DNA from 2 places in the Streptomyces sp. NPDC058796 genome. Region 2 is predicted to be linked to the other one. Evidence: riboswitches for the same ligand, from Rfam matches in the RefSeq annotation. Region 2 holds a riboswitch; the other holds the start of a gene.
The links. Region 2 has a riboswitch for S-adenosylmethionine ahead of thrC (threonine synthase). Riboswitches for the same ligand answer to the same signal wherever they lie in the genome.
Positions count from the first base shown of each region.

Region 1: another riboswitch for S-adenosylmethionine. It lies ahead of ACFW47_RS00950 (aminotransferase class V-fold PLP-dependent enzyme); the one in region 2 lies ahead of thrC (threonine synthase).

Region 1 covers NZ_JBHYOP010000001.1:206,309-211,121, reverse strand. Annotated here, with positions in the region: gene ACFW47_RS00960 (cytochrome bc complex cytochrome b subunit) at 1-946, shown strand, start outside; gene trpD (anthranilate phosphoribosyltransferase) at 1,078-2,142, shown strand; SAM riboswitch class IV at 2,223-2,339, shown strand; gene ACFW47_RS00950 (aminotransferase class V-fold PLP-dependent enzyme) at 2,488-3,870, shown strand; gene ACFW47_RS00945 (glycerate kinase) at 3,795-4,813, opposite strand, start outside.
Region 2 covers NZ_JBHYOP010000004.1:354,500-359,312, reverse strand. Annotated here, with positions in the region: gene ACFW47_RS13490 (trehalose-6-phosphate synthase) at 1-457, opposite strand, end outside; gene ACFW47_RS13485 (hypothetical protein) at 602-1,252, shown strand; gene ACFW47_RS13480 (glucosyl-3-phosphoglycerate synthase) at 1,263-2,207, opposite strand; SAM riboswitch class I at 2,342-2,489, shown strand; gene thrC (threonine synthase) at 2,508-3,821, shown strand; gene ACFW47_RS13470 (MoaD/ThiS family protein) at 3,818-4,093, shown strand; gene ACFW47_RS13465 (cold-shock protein) at 4,500-4,703, shown strand.

The DNA.
Region 1 (4,813 bases), on a different contig from region 2:
GGTCGGCCACCTGATCCTGGTCTTCTACCACAAGCACACGCAGTTCGCGGGTCCGGGCAAGACCAACAAGAACGTCGTCGGCATGCCGCTGCTGCCGGTGTACATGGCGAAGGCGGGAGGCTTCTTCTTCCTGGTCTTCGGTGTCATCGCGGCCATCGCCGGCATCGCCTCGGTCAACCCGATCTGGAACATCGGCCCCTACCGGCCGGACCAGGTGTCCACGGGCGCCCAGCCCGACTGGTACATGGGCTTCGCCGAGGGTCTGGTCCGCGCCATGCCGGGCTGGGAGATCAACTTCTGGGGTCACACACTGGTCCTCGGTGTGTTCGTCCCGCTGGTGATCTTCGGCCTGTTCCTCGCGATCATCGCCCTCTACCCGTTCATCGAGTCGTGGGTGACCGGGGACAAGCGCGAGCACCACATCCTGGACCGGCCGCGCAACGCCCCGACCCGTACGGCCTTCGGCGTCGCCTGGGTCACGGCGTACATGATCATGCTGATCGGTGGTGGCAACGACATCGTCGCCACGCACTTCCACCTGTCGATCAACGCGGTCACCTGGTTCGTGCGCATCGGGTTCTTCGCCGGCCCGGTCGTCGCCTTCGTGATCACCAAGCGGATCTGCCTCGGTCTCCAGCGCCGGGACAAGGAGAAGGTGCTGCACGGCCGCGAGTCCGGCATCATCAAGCGCCTGCCGCACGGTGAGTTCATCGAGGTCCACGAGCCGCTCAGCCAGGAGCAGCTGCACACGCTCACGGCCCACGAGCAGTACAAGCCGGCCGAGATCGGCCCCACGGTCGACGAGAACGGCGTCCAGCGCAAGGTGAAGCGCACGGACAAGCTGCGCGCCAAGCTCAGCAAGTCCTACTACGGCCCGGAGTCGCAGATTCCGAAGCCGACCGTCGAGGAGTACAAGGAGATCACGAGCGGCCACGGCCACCACTGACCCTCCAGCGTCGCCACACCACGGTCGAAGGGCCCCGTCCGTTCCGCGGACGGGGCCCTTCGCCGTGCCCGGGGCTGGATAGGGTGGGAGCACACCTTCTCTGCGTCACGCACACGATTCAGGAGCGGCTCATGAGCGCTTTGACCCCCGCTGGAGGCGACACCGCGGCGGGCCGCTCCTGGCCCGCCCTGCTGAACGGACTGGCGGACGGCCGGGACCTGACCGCCGACGAGACCGCCTGGGCGCTGGACGTGATCATGCGCGGTGAGGCGACCGACGCGCAGATCGCCGGCTTCGCGGTCGGCCTCAGGTTCAAGGGGGAGACCGTCGAGGAGATCTCCGGTCTGGTCCGCACCATGTACGCGCACGCCAACGTGATCGAGGTGCCGGGGCGGACGGTCGACATCGTCGGCACCGGCGGCGACGGCGCGAAGACCGTCAACATCTCCACCATGTCGGCGATCGTGGTGGCCGGCACCGGCGCCAAGGTCGTCAAGCACGGCAACCGGGCCGCCTCCTCGGCGTCGGGGGCCTCCGACGTCCTGGAGAAGCTGGGCGTGAACCTGGAGCTGACGCCGAAACGGGTGGCGGAGGTCGCCGAGGAGGCAGGCATCACCTTCTGCTTCGCCGTGAAGTTCCACCCCGCGCTGCGCCACGTGGCGGCGGCCCGCGGCCAGCTCGGCATCCGCACGGTCTTCAACTTCCTGGGCCCGCTGACCAACCCCGCGGGCGTGAAGTCCCAGGCGATCGGCGTCGCGCACGCCCGGATGGCGCCGATCATCGCCGGTGTCTTCGCCGAACGCGGGCACTCCTCCCTGGTCTTCCGCGGCGACGACGGCCTCGACGAGCTGACCACGACCGCCACCTCACGCGTCTGGGTCGTGCGGGACGGCCGGGTGACCGAGGAGACCTTCGACCCGCGGGACGTCGGCCTCGAACTGGTCCCGGTGGAGGCGCTGCGCGGCGCCGACGCCTCCTACAACGCCGACGTCGCTCGCCGCCTGCTGGCCGGCGAGACCGGTCCCGTGCGAGACGCGGTGCTGCTGAACTCCGCGGCGGCGCTGGTGGCCCTGGAGCCCGGCGACGGCCCGCTCACCGAGCAGATCCGGGCCGGTATGGACCGGGCCGCCGAGTCGATCGACTCGGGCGCCGCCAGGCGGGCCCTGGAGCGCTGGGTGGCGGCGACCCACGCGTAGCCGCCCACCCTTGTGACGTGCGTCCCGCGATCCGGACTCGGGTTGCGGGGCGCCGATCACTTCCCATAAGTTTTCCGACAGGTCATGAGTGACAGTCATGAGGCCCCGGCCGACTGTCCGGCAACCCTCCGTCCGTGGCGGGGTGCCCCGGGTGAAGACCAGGCCGTGGACAGCAAGGTTCACGGCAAGCGCGGACCCCTCGCGAAACCAGGGGTCCTGGGTCGTCCGAGGGAGTCTTCCGTGAACCAGCGAATGCGATAGGGCCGCAGAGCCCCGCCTCCGCATCCCCCTGCTCTTCTCATTCACAGCGTCCTTCTCCGCGCTGGTCCCCACGGGAGTCCTTCCATGTCCGTACCCACCGCTGTCGCCACCCCACTGCCCGTTCTCGGCCGTGATGTCACCGTTCCGCTCGTCACCGGCGGAGAGGTCACCTACGCCGCGCTCGACTACGCCGCCAGCGCGCCCGCGCTGCAGCGGGTCTGGGACGACGTGGCGGCCTACGCCCCCTATTACGGCAGCGTGCACCGCGGGGCCGGTTACCTGTCGCAGCTGTCGACCGACCTGTTCGAGAACGCCCGCAGGACCGTCGCGGAGTTCCTCGGCTGTCGGGACACCGACCAGGTGGTCTTCACCCGGTCCACCACCGACTCCCTCAACCTGCTCGCCGGCGCGCTGCCGGAGGGCTGCCGGGTCTTCGTCTTCGAGACCGAGCACCATGCCTCGCTGCTGCCCTGGAGCGGCGCGGACGTGACCTACCTCGACGCGCCGCGCACCCCCGCGCAGGCCGTCGAGACCCTGGAGCGCGCCCTCGCCGCCCGCGAGCCGTACGGGCCCGCCCTGGTCTGCGTCACCGGCGCCTCCAACGTCACCGGCGAACTGTGGCCGGTGCGGGAACTGGCCGCCGCCGCGCACGCCCACGGCGCCCGGATCGTGCTGGACGCAGCCCAGCTCGCCCCGCACCACCCCGTCTCGGTGGCCGGCCTGGACGTGGACTGGGTCGCCTTCTCCGGGCACAAGCTGTACGCCCCCTTCGGCTCCGGCGTGCTGGCCGGCCGTGCCGACTGGCTGCGCGAGGCCGAGCCGTACCTCGCGGGCGGCGGCGCCAGCCGCAGCGTCTCCCGGCGGGCGGACGGCGGCGTGGACGTCCAGTGGCACGACAGCGCCGCCCGGCACGAGGCCGGCTCGCCCAACGTCATCGGCGCCTACGCGATCGCCTCCGCCTGCAGGGCGCTCACCGAGGCCGGGTTCGACACGCTGGTCGCCCGCGAGGAGTACCTGATCGGGAAGGTGCGGGAGGGGCTCGCCGGGGTGCCCGAGGTGCGGGTCCTCTCCCTCTTCGGTGACGACGCCCCCCGCGTCGGCGTGCTCTCCTTCGTCGTCGACGGCTGGAACAGCTCCCACTTCGCCGCCGCGCTCTCCGCCGAGTACGGCATCGGCGTGCGCGACGGCCTCTTCTGCGCCCACCCGCTGGTGCGCACCCTGCTCGGCAGCGACCCCGAGACGCAGGGCGAGTGCGGGGCCCCCGAGGCGGCGCCCGGCGAGAAGTCCCTCAACGCCATCCGCGTCAGCTTCGGCGCCGGCACCCCGGACGAGCACGTCGAACGGTTCGTGGACGCCGTCAAGGAGCTGGTGCGCGACGGCGCCCGCTGGAACTACCGCACCGAGGACGGCCGTTGCGTGCCCGACACGTCCGCCGCGGACACCGCCGCCGGGACCTCCGCGGTCTGAGCCCGGCCCGGCAGCCGCGAGCCGAGCAGGACCATCCGCAGCGCCCGCTCGGTGGCGTCCGTGAGCAGCTCGGCCGCGCGCACCAGGGCGTCCGCCAACGCCATCGGCGCCGGCATGATGCCGTGGAAGGCGTCCACCCCGGGCACCTCGTGCGCGCCCTCGCCCAGCGTGCCGGCCAGCGCCAGGACGGGACGGCCGTGCAGCTTGGCACGCCGGGCCACCTCGGCCGGGACCTTGCCGCGCGGCGTCTGGTGGTCCAGGGCGCCCTCGGCGGTGAGCACGAGGTCGGCGCGGGCCAGACGGGCGTCCAGGTCGAGGTGGTCGAGGAGGACGTCGAAGCGGGGCAGCAACCGGGCCCCCACGGCGGCCAGACCCGCGCCCAGCCCGCCGGAGGCACCGGTGCCGGGGCCCGTGCGCAGGTCGGCGCCGAACACCCCCAGGTCCCGGGTGAGGACGCGCGCCCAGTTCTCCAGCCCGGACGACAACTCCTCGACCTGCGCGGGCGTCGCCCCCTTCTGCGGGCCGAACACCCGGGCCACGCCCCGCCGGCCGCACAGCACGTTGAAGGGGTTGCAGGCGACCAGCAGCTCGGTGTCCTTCAGCCGGGGGTCCAGGCCGGACGGGTCGATCCGGGCAAGGCGGACCAGCTCCCGACCGCCGCGGGGGAGTTCGAAGCCGTCCGCGTCCAGCAGCCGCGCCCCGAGCGCCTGGAGCGCGCCCGCGCCTCCGTCGGACGTGCCCGAGTCGCCGCAGCCGACCAGGACGCGCCGCACGCCGGTGTCGAGCGCGGCGCGGATCAGCTCGCCGACGCCGTACGTGGTGGTGGCGCCCGGATCGCGCAGGGCGCGAGGGACCAGCGACAGGCCCGCGACGGCCGCCATCTCCACCACCGCCGTGTCCCGGCCGCCGAGCAGCGCGAAATGGGTGCCGACGGGCTCGCCGA
Region 2 (4,813 bases):
TCAGGTGGTAGTCCTGCACGATCGCGACCGCGCCCTCGGCGGCCTCCTCGGCCAGCGCCTCGGCGAAGGCCCGGTTGTACCTCTCGTAGGAGGCCCACTTCAGCCGGAACTCCGCGTCGAAGACCGGCTCCAGCGGCGTCTGGTACAGCATGTGGTGCACGAACCACAGCACCGAGTTCGCGATCCCGTTGTACGCGTCCGCGTGCACGTCGGCCGGCACGTCCAGCATCCGCACGCCGTCCTCGCCGACCCCGCGCCGGACCGCCTCGCGGTCGCCGTCGCTCAGCGCGGAGCACACCCACAGCGCCCCCGCGTCCGGCCCGATGGCCGACAGCCCGGAGACCAGCCCGCCCCCGCCCCGTTTGGCGTCGAGCGAACCGTCCTCCCGTACCTCGTAAGAGACGGGCCCCCGATTGGAGGCGACCAGCACCTGAGCAGTACCGAAGCTTGCAGCCATAAGCCTCAACGTAGCCCGGCCCCGAAAACCTCAAACGTGCCCGGGGACCACTTCGGCGGCGATTCGGTCACGCCACTTGTGTGGAAGATGTGAACAGGCCGAGGATGTGCGGTGCACATTTCAACTTCTCGGGGGGTGGGCACCATGGCCGTACGCACACGTACACGCAGACTCGCGGCCACCGCGGCACTGGTCGCGGCCTCCGCGCTGGCGCTGGCCGGCTGCGGCGACGGAAGCGCCGGTACGCAGGCGGACGAGCGGCCCGCGACCGCCACCGCCGCGCAGAGCCCCGGCCCCACCCCCGAGGCACCCGACAGCGCCGAGCCCTCCACGCCCGCCGTCACGCTGGGGGACCACACCGGCCGGGACGTCGGAGGGGCCGTGCTCGCGGCCAAGGCGGCCCACATCGACTACACCGTCCACCTGCAGGGGACAGGGCGGCAGGCCTCCACCTGGGATCTGGACGAGGAGGTCTGCGAGCAGACCGACGGCCCCGACGGCGTGACGTTCACCGTCCCCCGCGACGGCCGGGACTGCGCCGGACGCCTGCTGGACCCGCCGGAGCCGACCCCGGCCCCCGAATCGACCGAGCCGCAGGACACCGGCACCGGCGGCAGCGGAGGAGGCACCGGCGCCTGCGAGCTGACCAGCCCCGCGGGCAACTGCTACGCCGACGGCCAGTTCTGCGCGAAGAAGCACCGCGGCCTGAGCACCCACGGCCGCGGCGGCGAGTACCTGACCTGCGAGCCGGACTCGGGCGGCACCTGGCGCTGGTCGGACGGCGTCACCGGCTGAGGCCCCTCCCTCACGCCACCCGCCGGGCCGCGTACTCCGCGATCTCCGTCATCGGGGGCCGCTCCTCCGTGTCCACGGAGTACGTGCGCGGCTCGAAACCCTCGGCGCCCCGCTCGAACTGGGTGAGGGCGGGCCGGACCAGATGGCCGCGGGCCAGCCGGAGCTGGGCGGTGCGGTAGATCGCGGCGGCCATGCGGCCCAGCGCCTGGCCGTCCTGGTGCCGGTGCCTGCGGACCCCGACGTCGACCTGCGCGAGGGCATCGAGGCCCACCAGGTGCAGGGCGTCGACCAGCATCCCCAGCTCGACGCCGTAGCCGACGGGGAAGGGCAGCTGTTCGAGCAGGGAGCGGCGGGCCGCGTACTCGCCGCCGAGCGGCTGGACGAAGCCCGCCAGCCGCGGCCAGTGCATGTTGAGCAGCGGGCGGGCCATCAGTTCCGTGACCCGGCCGCCCTGGCCGGGCGCCGCGCCGAGCGGGCGGTCGTACATGGCCTTGACGAGGTGCACGTCCGGGTCGGTGAGCAGCGGGCCCACGATGCCGGAGACGAAGTCGGCGCGGAACTCGCGCAGGTCGGCGTCGACGAAGCAGACGATGTCGCCGCCGGTGACCAGCAGCGAGCGCCACAGCACCTCGCCCTTGCCGGGCACCGCCGGGATGCGCGGCAGGATCGCGTCCCGGTGCACGACCCGCGCGCCCGCCGCCGCGGCCACCTCCGACGTGCGGTCCCGCGACCCGGAGTCCACCACCACCAGCTCGTCGACGAGCGGCACCCGCTCCATCAGCTCCCGGCGGATCACCGAGACGATGCCGCCGACGGTCGCCTCCTCGTCGAGGGCGGGCAGCACCACGCTGACCGACTGCCCGCCGGCGTGCTTGGCGGCCAGGAGCCGCTGGAGCGGCCGGTCCGTCACGGACCAGGAGCGTGCGTCCAGCCAGCGCTCGACTTCTTCCAGCACGGTCGGTGGCTCCCTCTGTGATCCATCTCGCGGTTCGGACGACTATCTCAACCGTCATGGCCGTCGGTTACAGTCTTGAACAACGCGGGCGACCATCGCATGCCGGGGTCGCCGCGTGACCAACAACTGAACACCGCTCATCCAGAGGGGCAGAGGGATACGGCCCGATGAAGCCCCGGCAACCCTCCAGTCGGTTCTTGTCACACGGACGTGGCGAGGCTCCCGGCTAGGGAAGGTGCCAAATCCGTCTCACGGCGAGATGCGTCGTGAGGAAGATGAGGAGAAAGGGCCTCGCCTCACATGGCTGTGCAGACTGTCGCAAGCAACACCGACACCTCCGCTTCCACCCCCTCCGCCGCCTCCCCGGCCGACCTCGGCCCCGCCGCGGCGCTCTCCTGCCGCGAGTGCGGTCACCGCGTGCCGCTCGGCCCGCTCTTCGCCTGCGAGGAGTGTTTCGGCCCGCTGGAGATCGCCTACGACTTCTCGGCGTACGACACCGAGGAGCTGCGGGGACGCATCGAGGCGGGCCCCGCGAACATCTGGCGCTACGCGCCGCTGCTGCCCGTCCCCGCCGACGTGGCGACCAAGCCGAACATCAACCCGGGCTGGACCAAGCTGGTCAAGGCCGACAACCTCGCCCGCGAGCTGGGCGTCGAAGCCGGCAAGCTGTTCGTCAAGGACGACTCCGGCAACCCGACGCACTCCTTCAAGGACCGCGTCGTCGCCCAGGCCCTGGAGGCCGCCCGCGCCTTCGGCTTCACCACCCTCTCCTGCTCCTCCACCGGCAACCTGGCCGGCGCCGTCGGCGCCGCCGCCGCCCGCGCCGGCTTCCGGTCCTGCGTGTTCATCCCGCACGACCTGGAGCAGGGCAAGGTCGTCATGGCCGCCGTCTACGGCGGTGAGCTGGTCGGCATCGAGGGCAACTACGACGACGTCAACCGCTTCTGCTCCGAACTGATCGGCGACCCGGCCGGCGAGGGCTGGGGCTTCGTCAACGTCAACCTGCGGCCGTACTACGCGGAGGGCTCGAAGACCCTCGCGTACGAGATCTGCGAGCAGCTCGGCTGGAAGCTGCCCGACCAGATCGTCGTCCCGATCGCCTCCGGTTCCCAGCTCACGAAGATCGACAAGGGGCTGCAGGAGCTGATCAAGCTCGGGCTGGTCGAGGACAAGCCGTACAAGATCTTCGGCGCCCAGGCCGAGGGCTGCTCGCCGGTGTCCACCGCGTACAAGGCCGGGCACGACGTCGTACGCCCGCAGAAGCCGGACACCATCGCCAAGTCGCTGGCCATCGGCAACCCGGCGGACGGGCCGTACGTCCTCGACATCGCGCGCCGCACGGGGGGCGCGGTGGAGGACGTGACCGACGAGCAGGTCGTCGACGCGATCAAGCTGCTCGCCCGCACGGAGGGCATCTTCGCGGAGACCGCCGGCGGTGTGACGGTGGGCGTGACCAGGAAGCTGGTCGAGGACGGCGTGCTGGACCCGTCGCTGACCACGGTCGTCCTCAACACCGGCGACGGCCTCAAGACCCTCGACGCGGTGGCCGGCACCGGCCTCACCGCCACCATCCGACCGAACCTCGACTCCTTCCGAGAGGCTGGCCTCGCATGAGCGTGACCGTTCGTATCCCGACCATCCTGCGTACCTACACCGGCGGCCAGGCCGAGGTCGCCGCCGACGGCGCGAACCTCGGGGAGGTCATCGCCGACCTGGAGAAGAACCACACCGGCATCGCCGCCCGCGTCCTGGACGACCAGGGCAAGCTGCGCCGCTTCGTCAACGTGTACGTCAACGACGATGACGTGCGCTTCGAGCAGGGCCTGGAGACCGCCACGCCGGACGGTGCGGGCGTCTCCATCATCCCGGCGGTCGCCGGCGGCTGACACGCCTCGTAGTGCCCGTTGCCCCCTCCGTGAGAGAAGCGGAGGGGGCAATTCCATGTGATTGAGCGCGGTAGAGTTGGGGAACGCGCTCCCGATCGAAAGATCCGGAGCCCCGAATTCCTGCTTTGCGCCCGACAAGATGCAGCCAAAATGCAGGCGTATTTCGCGGCTTTTGTTCTCTTTGTGACACCCGACTTGACCCGAATTCAGGCGAAAGCTCGCCATATTCCGGACCGGGTGCGTCCAGATTTCTCGTCCGATTGACCTGTTGCAGACGGCAGTTGGACAGATACATTCAGCCGCGGTCGACGCGTTCCGGCGCACGCCCCCAGTCGTGGGGGGTGAGGTCTGACCCGGGTCCGCGAAGTGCGGATCTGTGCAAGGGCCAGTAATAGGGGAGTTAGGCATGGCTCAGGGCACCGTCAAGTGGTTCAACGCGGAGAAGGGGTACGGCTTCATCGCGGTCGACGGTGGTGCGGATGTTTTCGTCCACTACAGCGCGATTCAGATGGACGGCTACCGCACCCTCGAAGAAGGCCAGCGGGTCGAGTTCGAGATCTCGCAGGGTCAGAAGGGCCCGCAGGCCGACATGGTTCGCCTCAGCGCCTGAGACGTTCGGCCACCGCAAGTAAACGGTTCTTCTCCGAAGGGTCCGCACCTCACCCGGGGTGCGGGCCCTTCGGTCTGCCCGGACGTCGGCGGCCCGACCGTGTTCGCGGG